DNA from 2 places in the Janthinobacterium salmonicoloratum genome. Region 1 is predicted to be linked to the other one. Evidence: predicted binding sites of a transcription regulator. Region 1 holds the regulator's gene; the other holds the start of a gene.
The links. The regulator NrdR, encoded in region 1, represses ribonucleotide reductase genes. The targets are predictions, from matches to a motif close to CACNANATNTNGTG.
Positions count from the first base shown of each region.

Region 2: the regulator NrdR is predicted to act here: its motif matches at 2,138-2,151, upstream of ACQ4WY_RS10770 (ribonucleoside-diphosphate reductase subunit alpha).

Region 1 covers NZ_JBNYXV010000003.1:519,311-524,439, forward strand. Annotated here, with positions in the region: gene ACQ4WY_RS19180 (PilC/PilY family type IV pilus protein) at 1-678, opposite strand, end outside; gene ACQ4WY_RS19185 (pilus assembly PilX family protein) at 675-1,328, opposite strand; gene ACQ4WY_RS19190 (PilW family protein) at 1,341-2,318, opposite strand; gene pilV (type IV pilus modification protein PilV) at 2,315-2,884, opposite strand; gene nrdR (transcriptional regulator NrdR) at 3,115-3,579, opposite strand; gene glyA (serine hydroxymethyltransferase) at 3,724-4,971, opposite strand; ZMP/ZTP riboswitch at 5,083-5,129, opposite strand, start outside.
Region 2 covers NZ_JBNYXV010000001.1:2,321,088-2,326,216, forward strand. Annotated here, with positions in the region: gene ACQ4WY_RS10770 (ribonucleoside-diphosphate reductase subunit alpha) at 1-1,872, opposite strand, end outside; gene ampD (1,6-anhydro-N-acetylmuramyl-L-alanine amidase AmpD) at 2,265-2,876, opposite strand; gene ACQ4WY_RS10780 (sigma 54-interacting transcriptional regulator) at 2,854-3,933, opposite strand; gene ACQ4WY_RS10785 (PP0621 family protein) at 4,044-4,304, opposite strand; gene ACQ4WY_RS10790 (cytochrome C assembly family protein) at 4,301-5,104, opposite strand.

The DNA.
Region 1 (5,129 bases):
GCCGTGCGTGGCGGCGGCCCCAGGCGCGTCGCAACTGCCGCCCGGAGGCAAGCTGGCGTCGCCGAACAGCAGGCGGTTGCGGCAGGAAACGATGGCCAGTTGCGCCAGCGCAAACGGTGTCGCCGCTGACACGCCTGCCTGCAAGACCTTGCGCGGGAAAAAGACGGGATGGGCCAAGAAGTCGATGGGGCCGCTGGCATCGGGCAGGTAGGCGCGCTGCAGCACCGTCTTGCGCACTTCATCGATGACGCGGTCGCCGCCTGTCAAGGCATAGCGCACGATGTCGAGCATGCTGGCGCTGGCCCAGTTGAGAAAGTTACCGCTAAAACTATCGCCGCCGCAGCCATGCAGCGCATCGGCCGGTTTCAGCACGGAGAAGTAAGCGGTCGCTACGCGCAAATCCGGCAGCATTGCGCCACCCTTGCTGCGATACGGATAGCTGTAGCACATGCGCGCATGGAAGTAGCCGGCGTACTCGCGCTGCGGCGCATAGTCGCCGCCATGCGCGGCAGCGGCGGCCGCATGCGTGAGGGACAGGTTGAGCAGCAGATTCGGCGGCACTCTGGCGCCGTGCAAGCCCGCGTCGGCCCGCGCCAGCGTCACCGTGGGAGGGGCCGCGACGGCGGCGCAAGCCAGGCAAGCCAGCAGCAGCAAGCAGACGGACCACAGCGCCCTCATGGCCCCGCTCCCGCCTGTTTGCGGTAGTAGCTTTGCAGCACGACCTGCGTGCTGTCCTGCGCGCCAAAACCCATGGCCGTGATGCGGTACACATAGCTTTCCGTGGCCAGGCCGCCAGCCACTGCCGTGGCTTGCGCGCCGGGCGGGTGAAACGGCAGCAATTCGATGAGGTAGCGGGGCCGGCGCGAAGGCAGGAAACCCTGCCCTGTCTGCATGACGGCGCCCGTAAACTGGCCATATGGCACGGCCCGGCTACTCGCTTCCGCGCCATCCAGGTCCATGCTCAGCCAGAGGGCCGGCGCCTCCGGGGCTGCGGGCAGGCACAGGCCCAGTGCGCCGCCTTCGCCGCAGCCGTCCACGAACCCTGCCGCACTGTCTGGTGCGAAGAGGCTTGCCCGGCCCGGTGCGCCGGGCAAGCCTTCGATATCGTTCTGCGCATCCACCAATGCCTCCTCCGCCGCCTGAAACGCGATCTGCCGGTCGCGCTCGCCGCGCGCCGCCTTTTCGCCCTGCAAGGCCATCTGCGCCGCCGATATGCCCAGCAGCAAGATGATCACCAACAGACACAGCACATACAAGAGGGTGGCGCCACCGTGGCGTACACGAGGTGCACACCGAGGTTCGCAACAGCGCACACCCGCGCCGGCCATCGCGCCGCCCGCCTAGGCCGGCCCGTTGCGCAGCATGATGCTCGTCTGCACCAGTTGCCGCAGCCGGGAGCGCGTTGCGACGGGCAAGGACGCGCGCGCGATGCGCACGCCCGTGTCGCCAGCGCCGTGCGCCTCGGCATACGCCTTGCCGAACAGATCGAACTGCGCCGGCCCCAGTTCCGCCATCTTGTCCGCCTGGCCCGCCTCGCCATGCAACAGCAGCGCCACGCGCACGCTGGCCACGCGCTTCCAGTGCGTGCGCCGGTAAAAATCGCGCTGGCGCGCGGCCGCATCGGCGCCCGCCAGCACCAGCGCCGCATCGTCGGCGTCGAGCGCGCTGGCGTTGACATAGCGGTTCGCCACGCCGTCGGGCGGCATATCCGTATCGAGGCCATACAGCACCTGGAAACCGTCGACGCCGCGGATGATGGCGTCCGCGCCCCAGCCGTTCGCGCCACGGTATTTGCAGCGCAGCTCGCCTTCGCCATCGGCGCCCTGCGCCACATAGAAAATGCTCCAGCCACGCTGCGCTTCCGTTTGCGCGGCGCCCACGCCGAAGCCCGCGCAATTGAGCACGGAACCGTCGCCGCCCTCTTCCTTGCCGGCGCCGTAATAGCGCAAGGCCAGCACATCGCTGCCATGCAGGGCGTCGGGTAGCGCGCCGCTGATGCCCTCGCTGTTCTTGCCCAGGCTGCGCGCATCGAGCCCGGCGATATTCGCGCTGTCGTAATCCGCATGGGCGACGGGCGCGGCGCTGCTGTCCCAGTTCACATATGCCGTCTGGCGCACGGCGCGGGCGATGGTGTCGAGCGCATAGCGGCCGTTATCGTCCAGGCGCGCACTGGCGGACTGGTCACCATAGCTGCCGCTGGCGGCCAGCAGCATGGTGCTGGCCGCCAGCATCAGCAGCGCGCCCAGCGACAGGGCCACCAGCAATTCGACCAGGCTCATGCCGCGCTGCCAGTGCCACGCGGCATGCACGCCGTTCATGCGCCGCCTCCGCCCAGCTGAAATGCCAGCCTGGGCAGCGACTCGCCTGCCGCATTCACGGCGGGCGAGCCATCGGGCAAGCGGGCGCGCCAGCCGAGCTTGATAACGATGGGCGCGCCCTTGCCGCCGCTGCACGCCCAGTGCAAGCCCTGGGCGGCGGCATCCCACGCGGCAAGGTCGCGGCAGATGTGCAGGCGCGCGCCGGGCAAGGTCGCATGCAGCCTTTGCTTCCATTCGGCGAGGTCGAATTGCGCCAGTTCGGCCGCGCTGCAAGCGGCGGCACCAAAACAGTCTGGCGCGCCACCGCCAGTGTCGGCGTCGTCCGCCGCCGCATATGCCACGTTCAGGTAGGGATTGCCCGTATCTGGGCCATTCATGAGCACGCTGTTCGCGCGCATGCGCTCGGCCATGCCGGCGGCCAGTTGCACGCCCGCAGACAATAGCGCGGACTCATGGCGCGCGCGCAGGGTGTTCAGTTGCAGGATGCTGGCGCCGAGCAGGCCCAGCGCCAACAGCAGTAGCGACACCAGCACCTCGACGAGGCTGCTGCCACCTACAGGAAACATATCGCGACCGCCATTGCGCATGCGCCATTCCCTTCCGCAGTAAGAGTCGCAACAACAGGCGGCCCAGCTACAAGATAGGCGCGCGCAAAAACCCGGGTCTGCGCTGGCGCAAACAGCACGGCGATAAGTCGAGAAGAACAGCGTTGGGATTGATCAGGCCGCTTGCCAGGCGAACGCTGGCATGGTGGAAACGGGGCGCACGATCGGCCCCGCTGTCGGCAAAGGGTACGTCAGGGCTTGCTGCGCGCCTGCCCCACTTCGGCGATCGCATCCTGGAACTCGGCCAGGTCTTCGAAATTCTTGTAGACGGAGGCGAAGCGGATGTAGGCGATCTTGTCCAGGCGCTTGAGTTCCTGCATGACGAGTTCGCCGATATAACCGGAATCGACTTCGCGCAAGCCGCTGGTCAGCAGCTTTTCCTGGATGGATGCGATGGCCGTATCCACGGAGGCGGCCGCGACGGGACGCTTGCGCAAGGCCAGCATCAAACTGCCGCGCAACTTATCCGCAGCGAACTCCGTCCGGCTGCCATTCTTTTTGACGACGGCCGGCATGATAAGTTCAATGCGCTCGTAGGTGGTAAACCGCTTGTCGCATTTGCCGCAGCGGCGGCGGCGCCGAATGGCATCCCCTTCCTCCGATACGCGCGTATCGAGAACCTGGGTGTCGCCGTGCTGGCAAAATGGACATTTCATGGGCTGGCTACAACTTTATAGTAATAATTACGGGAAATCGCCGCCCCTGTACAAAGGGCGCCCGAATCACTCCGGGCGCCCTTGGGCACGACTGGAATGTGTCATACAGAATCTTACTCTGTATGACACATTCTGGACAAATAATTATGCAGCGTACACAGGGTGCGCGTCGGCCAGCACTTTCACGGCCGCTTTGACGCGCTCGATGGTGGCGGCGTCATGCGGATTGTCCAGCACGTCGGCGATCAGGTTGCCCACTTCTTCCGCTTGCGCTTCCTTGAAACCGCGCGTCGTCATCGCCGGGCTGCCCAGGCGGATGCCCGAGGTGACGAACGGTTTTTGCGGGTCGTTCGGGATGCCGTTCTTGTTGCAGGTGATGTGCGCGGAACCGAGGATGGCTTCGGCTTCCTTGCCCGTCAGGTTCTTGGCGCGCAAGTCGACCAGCATGACGTGCGATTCGGTGCCGCCGGACACGATGCGCAAGCCGCGCTTGATCAGGGTTTTCGCCAGCACGTCGGCGTTCTTGATCACTTGCTTCTGGTATTCGACGAATTCAGGGCTCAGCGCTTCCTTGAAGGCGACGGCCTTGCCGGCGATCACGTGCATCAGCGGGCCACCCTGGATGCCAGGGAAAATTGCCGAGTTGATGGCCTTTTCGTGTTCGGCCTTCATCAGGATGATGCCGCCGCGCGGGCCACGCAACGATTTGTGCGTGGTCGAGGTGACGAAGTCGGCGAACGGTACCGGGTTCGGATACAGGCCGGCGGCGATCAGGCCCGCATAGTGGGCCATGTCGACCATGAAGTAGGCGCCAACTTCCTTGGCGATCTTGCCGAAGCGTTCGAAGTCGATCTTTTTCGAGAACGCCGACGCGCCAGCGATGATCAGTTTTGGCTTGCGTTCGCGGGCCAGGCGTTCCATCGCCTCGTAGTCGATGTCTTCTTCCGCCGTCAAGCCATACGACACGACGTCAAACCATTTGCCGGACATGTTCAGCGGCATGCCGTGGGTCAGGTGGCCGCCTTCGGCCAGCGACATGCCCATGATCAGGTCGCCTGGTTTCAGCATGGCAAAGAACACGCCCTGGTTCGCCTGCGAGCCGGAGTTCGGCTGCACGTTCGCGCATTCGGCGCCGAACAGCTGTTTCACACGGTCGATGGCCAGTTGCTCGGCAACGTCGACGTATTCGCAGCCACCGTAGTAGCGCTTGCCCGGATAACCTTCGGCATATTTATTCGTCAGCTGCGAGCCTTGCGCTTCCATTACGGCTGGCGAAGTGTAGTTCTCCGACGCGATCAGTTCGATGTGGTCGTGCTGGCGCGTGTTCTCTTTTTGAATGACGGCGAACAATTCAGGATCGACGTTGGCGAGGGTGTGATCTTTTGCAAACATGTAAAAACTCCAAGTATGAGGGTGCTTGTACTGGCAGGTTGGATCGAATGAGGGGAGCCGGCGTTAGGTGAATAACAACATTGAACAGGCAGCCTCTTCGTGCTTTTCCATAGTGGCTACCCAGGCGAACGGCTGATGAAAAATCTCACGTTTCCCGG
Region 2 (5,129 bases), on a different contig from region 1:
CTTGGCCAGCTTGACGTGATCGAGCTTGCCTTCCTTCATGTGCGCCGGCATGTTCACGGAACCGAGGTTGCAGACGGCGATTTCATCAGGGCCCGTGTTCAGCGTGATTTCCGTGCACAGGTTCGAGCTGTGGACGACGCCGACGTGCGACTGCGGGCTGCGGATGTTGCAAGGATCCTTGAACGTGATCCATGGGTGGCCCGTTTCAAACAGCATCGACAGCATCTTGCGCCACAGGTCCAGCGCGGCGATCTTCTTGAACGAACGTATTTCGCCGGCGGCGGCCTTGGCTTCGTAGCCCAGGTAGGCCTTTTCAAAGGCCTTGCCGACCAGGTCGTGCAAGTCCGGCGTTTCGGATGGCGAGAACAGGGTCCACTCGCCTTTTTCCATGACGCGCTTCATGAACATGTCGGGAATCCAGTTCGCCGTGTTCATGTCGTGCGTGCGGCGGCGGTCGTCGCCCGTGTTCTTGCGCAGGTCGAGGAATTCCTCGATGTCCATGTGCCAGGTTTCCAGGTAGGCGCAGACGGCGCCCTTGCGCTTGCCGCCCTGGTTGACTGCCACGGCCGTGTCGTTCACCACTTTCAGGAACGGCACCACGCCTTGCGACTTGCCGTTGGTGCCCTTGATGTGGGCGCCCAGGGCGCGCACTGGCGTCCAGTCGTTGCCCAGGCCGCCGGCGTACTTGGCCAGCAAGGCGTTGTCCTTGATGGCGTCGTAGATGCCTTCCAGGTCATCCGAGACGGTGCTCAGGTAGCACGACGACAGCTGCGAGCGCAGGGTGCCCGAGTTGAACAGGGTCGGCGTCGAGCTCATGAAGTCGAACGAGGACAGCAGCTTGTAGAACTCGATGGCGCGCGCTTCGCGGTCCGCCTCGTTCAGCGACAGGCCCATGGCCACGCGCATGTAGAACGCTTGCGGCATTTCGATGCGCACGTCATGGATGTGCAGGAAGTAGCGGTCATACAGGGTTTGCAGGCCGATGTAGCCAAATTGCAAGTCGCGGTCGGCCACGATGGCTTTCGCCAGGCGCTCCAGGTCGAAACTGGCGAGTACCGGGTTCAGCAGGTCGTTGGCGATGCCCTTGGCGATGTATTGCGGGAAATACGTCAGGTATTCGGCGGCAGCGGCCGCTTGCGGCACTTCCTTGCCGAACACTTCCTTGCGCACCGTGTGCAGCAGGATGCGGGCCGTGACCTGGCTGTAGGCCGGGTCTTTTTCCATCAGCGCGCGCGCCGCCAGGATGGCCGACTTGTGCAGCTCTTCGACGGGCACGCCGTCATACAGGTTCTTCACGGTTTCAGCCAGGATGGCGTCGGCATCGACGTGCTTTTCCAGGCCGGCGCAGGCGGCGTTGATCAGGTCGCGCACTTCCTGCATGTCCAGCAGGCGGCGCACGCCGTTGTCGGTGACATTTAATTGTGGTGCGGAAACTTGCGCGGAAGCGCCTTGCGCTTCCTTCTGCAGACGGCGCTCTTCCATGTGCTTGGCGCGGTACAGCACGTAGGCACGCGCCACGTCGTGCTCACCCGAACGCATCAGCGACAGTTCCACCTGGTCTTGCACGTCTTCGATATGGAAGGTGCCGCCGCCCGGATGGCGACGCACCAGCGCGGCGACAACGCCGTCGGTCAGCTGTTCCACCAGTTCGCGGATGCGTGCCGAGGCTGCGCCCTGGCCGCCGTTAACGGCCAAAAACGCCTTGGTCATGGCGATGGCGATCTTCGAAGGCTCAAATGCCACCACCGCACCGTTGCGGCGGATGATGCGATAGTCGCCCAATGCCGCGCCCGTGCTCGCTACGCTGTTGGCCGCGCCTGGCGCTGGCGATACTGGCGTTGGATGGATGGAAATATCTTGTGGTGATTGCATTGAAGCTCCCGTTGTCAGCTAAAGTCAGCCTGCAGTTTTGCTGCCGCGTGTGTTGTTGAATAGAACGCCCGATGGTCAGGGTTTCTTCAGGTATTTGTTGCTAAATAATGAATTTATAATGCATAAAACAGTGTCAGTATCCATATCGCCACACCGCACTGCCCGGCTGGCGCGAAACACGATCAAGGGTGATAAACCGCCAGTTCCAGTGCTTTATCAGCAATCCGGGTAGCTTTGACAATAATTCTGAAAACGTCTGTGATGGCACTACATATAGTCTTTACATCCAACTTCCACACTAATTGTAGTGCCCATCGAAGGGCGATGCAATAGTTTTCCGGCATCCGTCAGCGTAATTTTTTGTATTTTCATATACGATTTCGGTTGACTTTTCAGGGCATGGATGGAAAGCCCAATCCCCGCGAAGTAAGCGCTAACGCAGCTTGCCCGCGCAGGGTTTCCTGCCAGCATACTTGATAAAAATGCCAGTCAAAAAACGGCCCCGGATCCGTCTTCCTCCCCGGCGCAATATGCTCGTGGCCGCGTACCTGGGACAGCCCGTAGCGCGTCACCAGCGCCGCCGTCAGCGCCGCTAGGACATGGTATTGCCGCCGCTGGAAGGGCACATCGTCCGCGCCTTCCATTTCGATACCGATGGAATAGCCATTGCACTGCGGGCGTCCTTCGAAGGTGGACACGCCCGCATGCCAGGCACGTTGATCAGTAGAAACATATTGCAACAGCGCACCATCGCGCCGCACAAAAAAGTGCGCCGACACCTGCAAGCCACGCAGGTCGGCGAAAGAAGGATCGGCATTATAATCTACCCGGCCGGTAAACAAGTCCGACACATGCGGTCCGCCAAAGTGGCCGCCCGGCAAGCTGATATTATGGATCACCAGCAAATCGACTTGCGCACCGTCAGGGCGCGCATCCTGGTATGGCGAGTCATAGCGCAGCGCGCCGTCGCACCAGCCGTCTTCATCTATCGTCCATGCGCTCATCAAGTAAGGCTTCCTGTATCGTCAATTTCTGCATGCGGTAACGCAACTGGCGCACGCTGAGGCCCAGCTGGCGCGCCGCCCCCGCGCGGTGGTAGCGCGCCTGCACCAGCGCCAGCATGATCATGTCGCGCTCGGCCTGGCGCAAGTACACGTCCAGCGGCAGGACGTGGGCCACGCCATGCGGCGCCATGCCGGGCAGGCACAGTTGCCGCTCCGGCACGGCCGGCAGTGGCGGCGCCGCCCGCAACGGCATGGCGCCCGCAGCGGACGGCAAGGCCAGCCCGTCGGGCGCGATCACGCCGCCGTCGGCAAAGGCCAGCGCCCGCTCCAGCACGTTTTCCAGTTCGCGCACATTGCCGGGAAACGCATACGCGGCCAGGGCCGCCAGCACCGGCGGCGCCAGGCTCACGGCCCGGCCTGGCGACAGGCGCGCGAGGATCACCTCACATAATACCTGCAGATCGCCGCGCCGCTCGCGCAGCGGCGGCAGCGCCAGCTCGATCACATTAAGGCGGTAAAACAGGTCCTGGCGAAACGTGCCGGCCGCCACGCCGCGCGCCAGGCCATGCTGGCTGGCGCACAGGATGCGCACGTCGATGGCCTCGTCAGTACTGCCGCCCAGCTTGCGCACGCGGCGCTCCTGCAGCACGCGCAACAGCTTCACCTGCATGGCCAGCGGCAGATCATCGACTTCGTCGAGCAGCAAACTGCCGCCGTGTGCCGCCTGGAACAAGCCCTGGCGCTCGTGCAGCGCGCCCGTATAGGCGCCCGGGCGGCAGCCGAAGAATTCCGCTTCCATCAGCGCTTCGGGAATGGCGCCGCAATTGACGGCGATAAACGGGAAGCTGGCGCGCGCGCCTTGTGCATGGATGGCGCGCGCCGCCAGTTCCTTGCCGGTGCCCGATTCGCCGCGGATGGCCACCGGCGCGCCACAGCGGGCGATGCGGCCGATCTGCGCGCGCAGCGCCTGCATGGGCAGCGAGTTGCCGCTCAGTTGCGGCGCCGGCGGCATGCCGGCGGAGTTCACTGTATGCGGGCTGAGGCTGTGGCTGGACATGGGACGCGCCTTTCTGCAATGGCGGTGGCGAACCGCCTGCTGCAGATGCTACGCCGGACGGATGCCGGGGGACGTTACGATACGGATGAGCAACGTGCGCGGGCCTGCCCTTACAGCGTGGCGTGCGCGTGGCTGCAGTAGTCGTGGCCCTTGGCCTGCACGTTTTCCGAGGCCGGGTAGTACACGCCGCAGTGGGCGCAGCACAGCATCAGCTCGGCATCCGGCAATTCCTGCGGCCGCACCGGCGGCGCATACGGGTTCGGCCGCTGCTGCTGTTGCGCGCGGGCCCGTTGCTGCATGCCACGGATTTTGCTGCGGATAGCAAACAGCACCAGGAACACCAGTGCCAGCCAGAATAAAACACGTGTCATGCGTATCCTCGGTGTAAAACCACTTCCAGTACAAAACGGCTGCCGACATAGGCCAGCAGCAAGGTGGCGAAACCGGCCAGGGTAAAACTCAGGGCCGTCTTGCCGCGCCAGCCACGAAAGCGGCGGCCTGCCAGCAGGGCGGCAAACAATAGCCACGACAGCATGGTAAACACGGATTTGTGGTCCCAGTTGAGCGCCTTGCCAAATAATTGCTCGGAAAACACGATGCCCGACAGCACGGTCAGGCTGAGCAGGATGAAGCCCAGGCCGATCATGCGGAACAGCAGCTTTTCCATCGTCAGCAGGGCTGGCAGCTGGTCCAGCGCCGTGCCGATGAAGCCGCGGCTTTCGCTGCGCGTATGCAGGCGCGATTCCTGCAGCGCCATCAGCACGGCGTGAAAGGCGGCAATCGTCAAGGTGCTGTAGGCGAGCACGGCCACCGCGATATGCCAGCCGAAGACGGCCGACTTGCCTTCCATGCTGACCTGGCTGCCAGGAAAGGCCCAGGCCAGGCCGATGGCGATGACGGCGCTGGGCATGACCATGCGGCGCAGTCCGTCCAGGCTGAAATTGCGGTTCTCTATCCAGTAGGCCCCCACCGAGACCCACAGCGCGGCCGACAGCATGGCGGAAAAGCCAAAGCGCAAGGTGCCCGGCGCCATCAGGTCGAACCACAGGGTGGCGGCGTGGGCCAGCCAGGCGACGCCGGTCAGGCCGGCAATGAGCCGGGCACGCGATGAGGGAAGCACCGCGCACACCGCGTACAACAGGGCGGCGATGAAAAAGAAATAGATCTGCATAGTTTAAGTTTACACCATAGCCGAC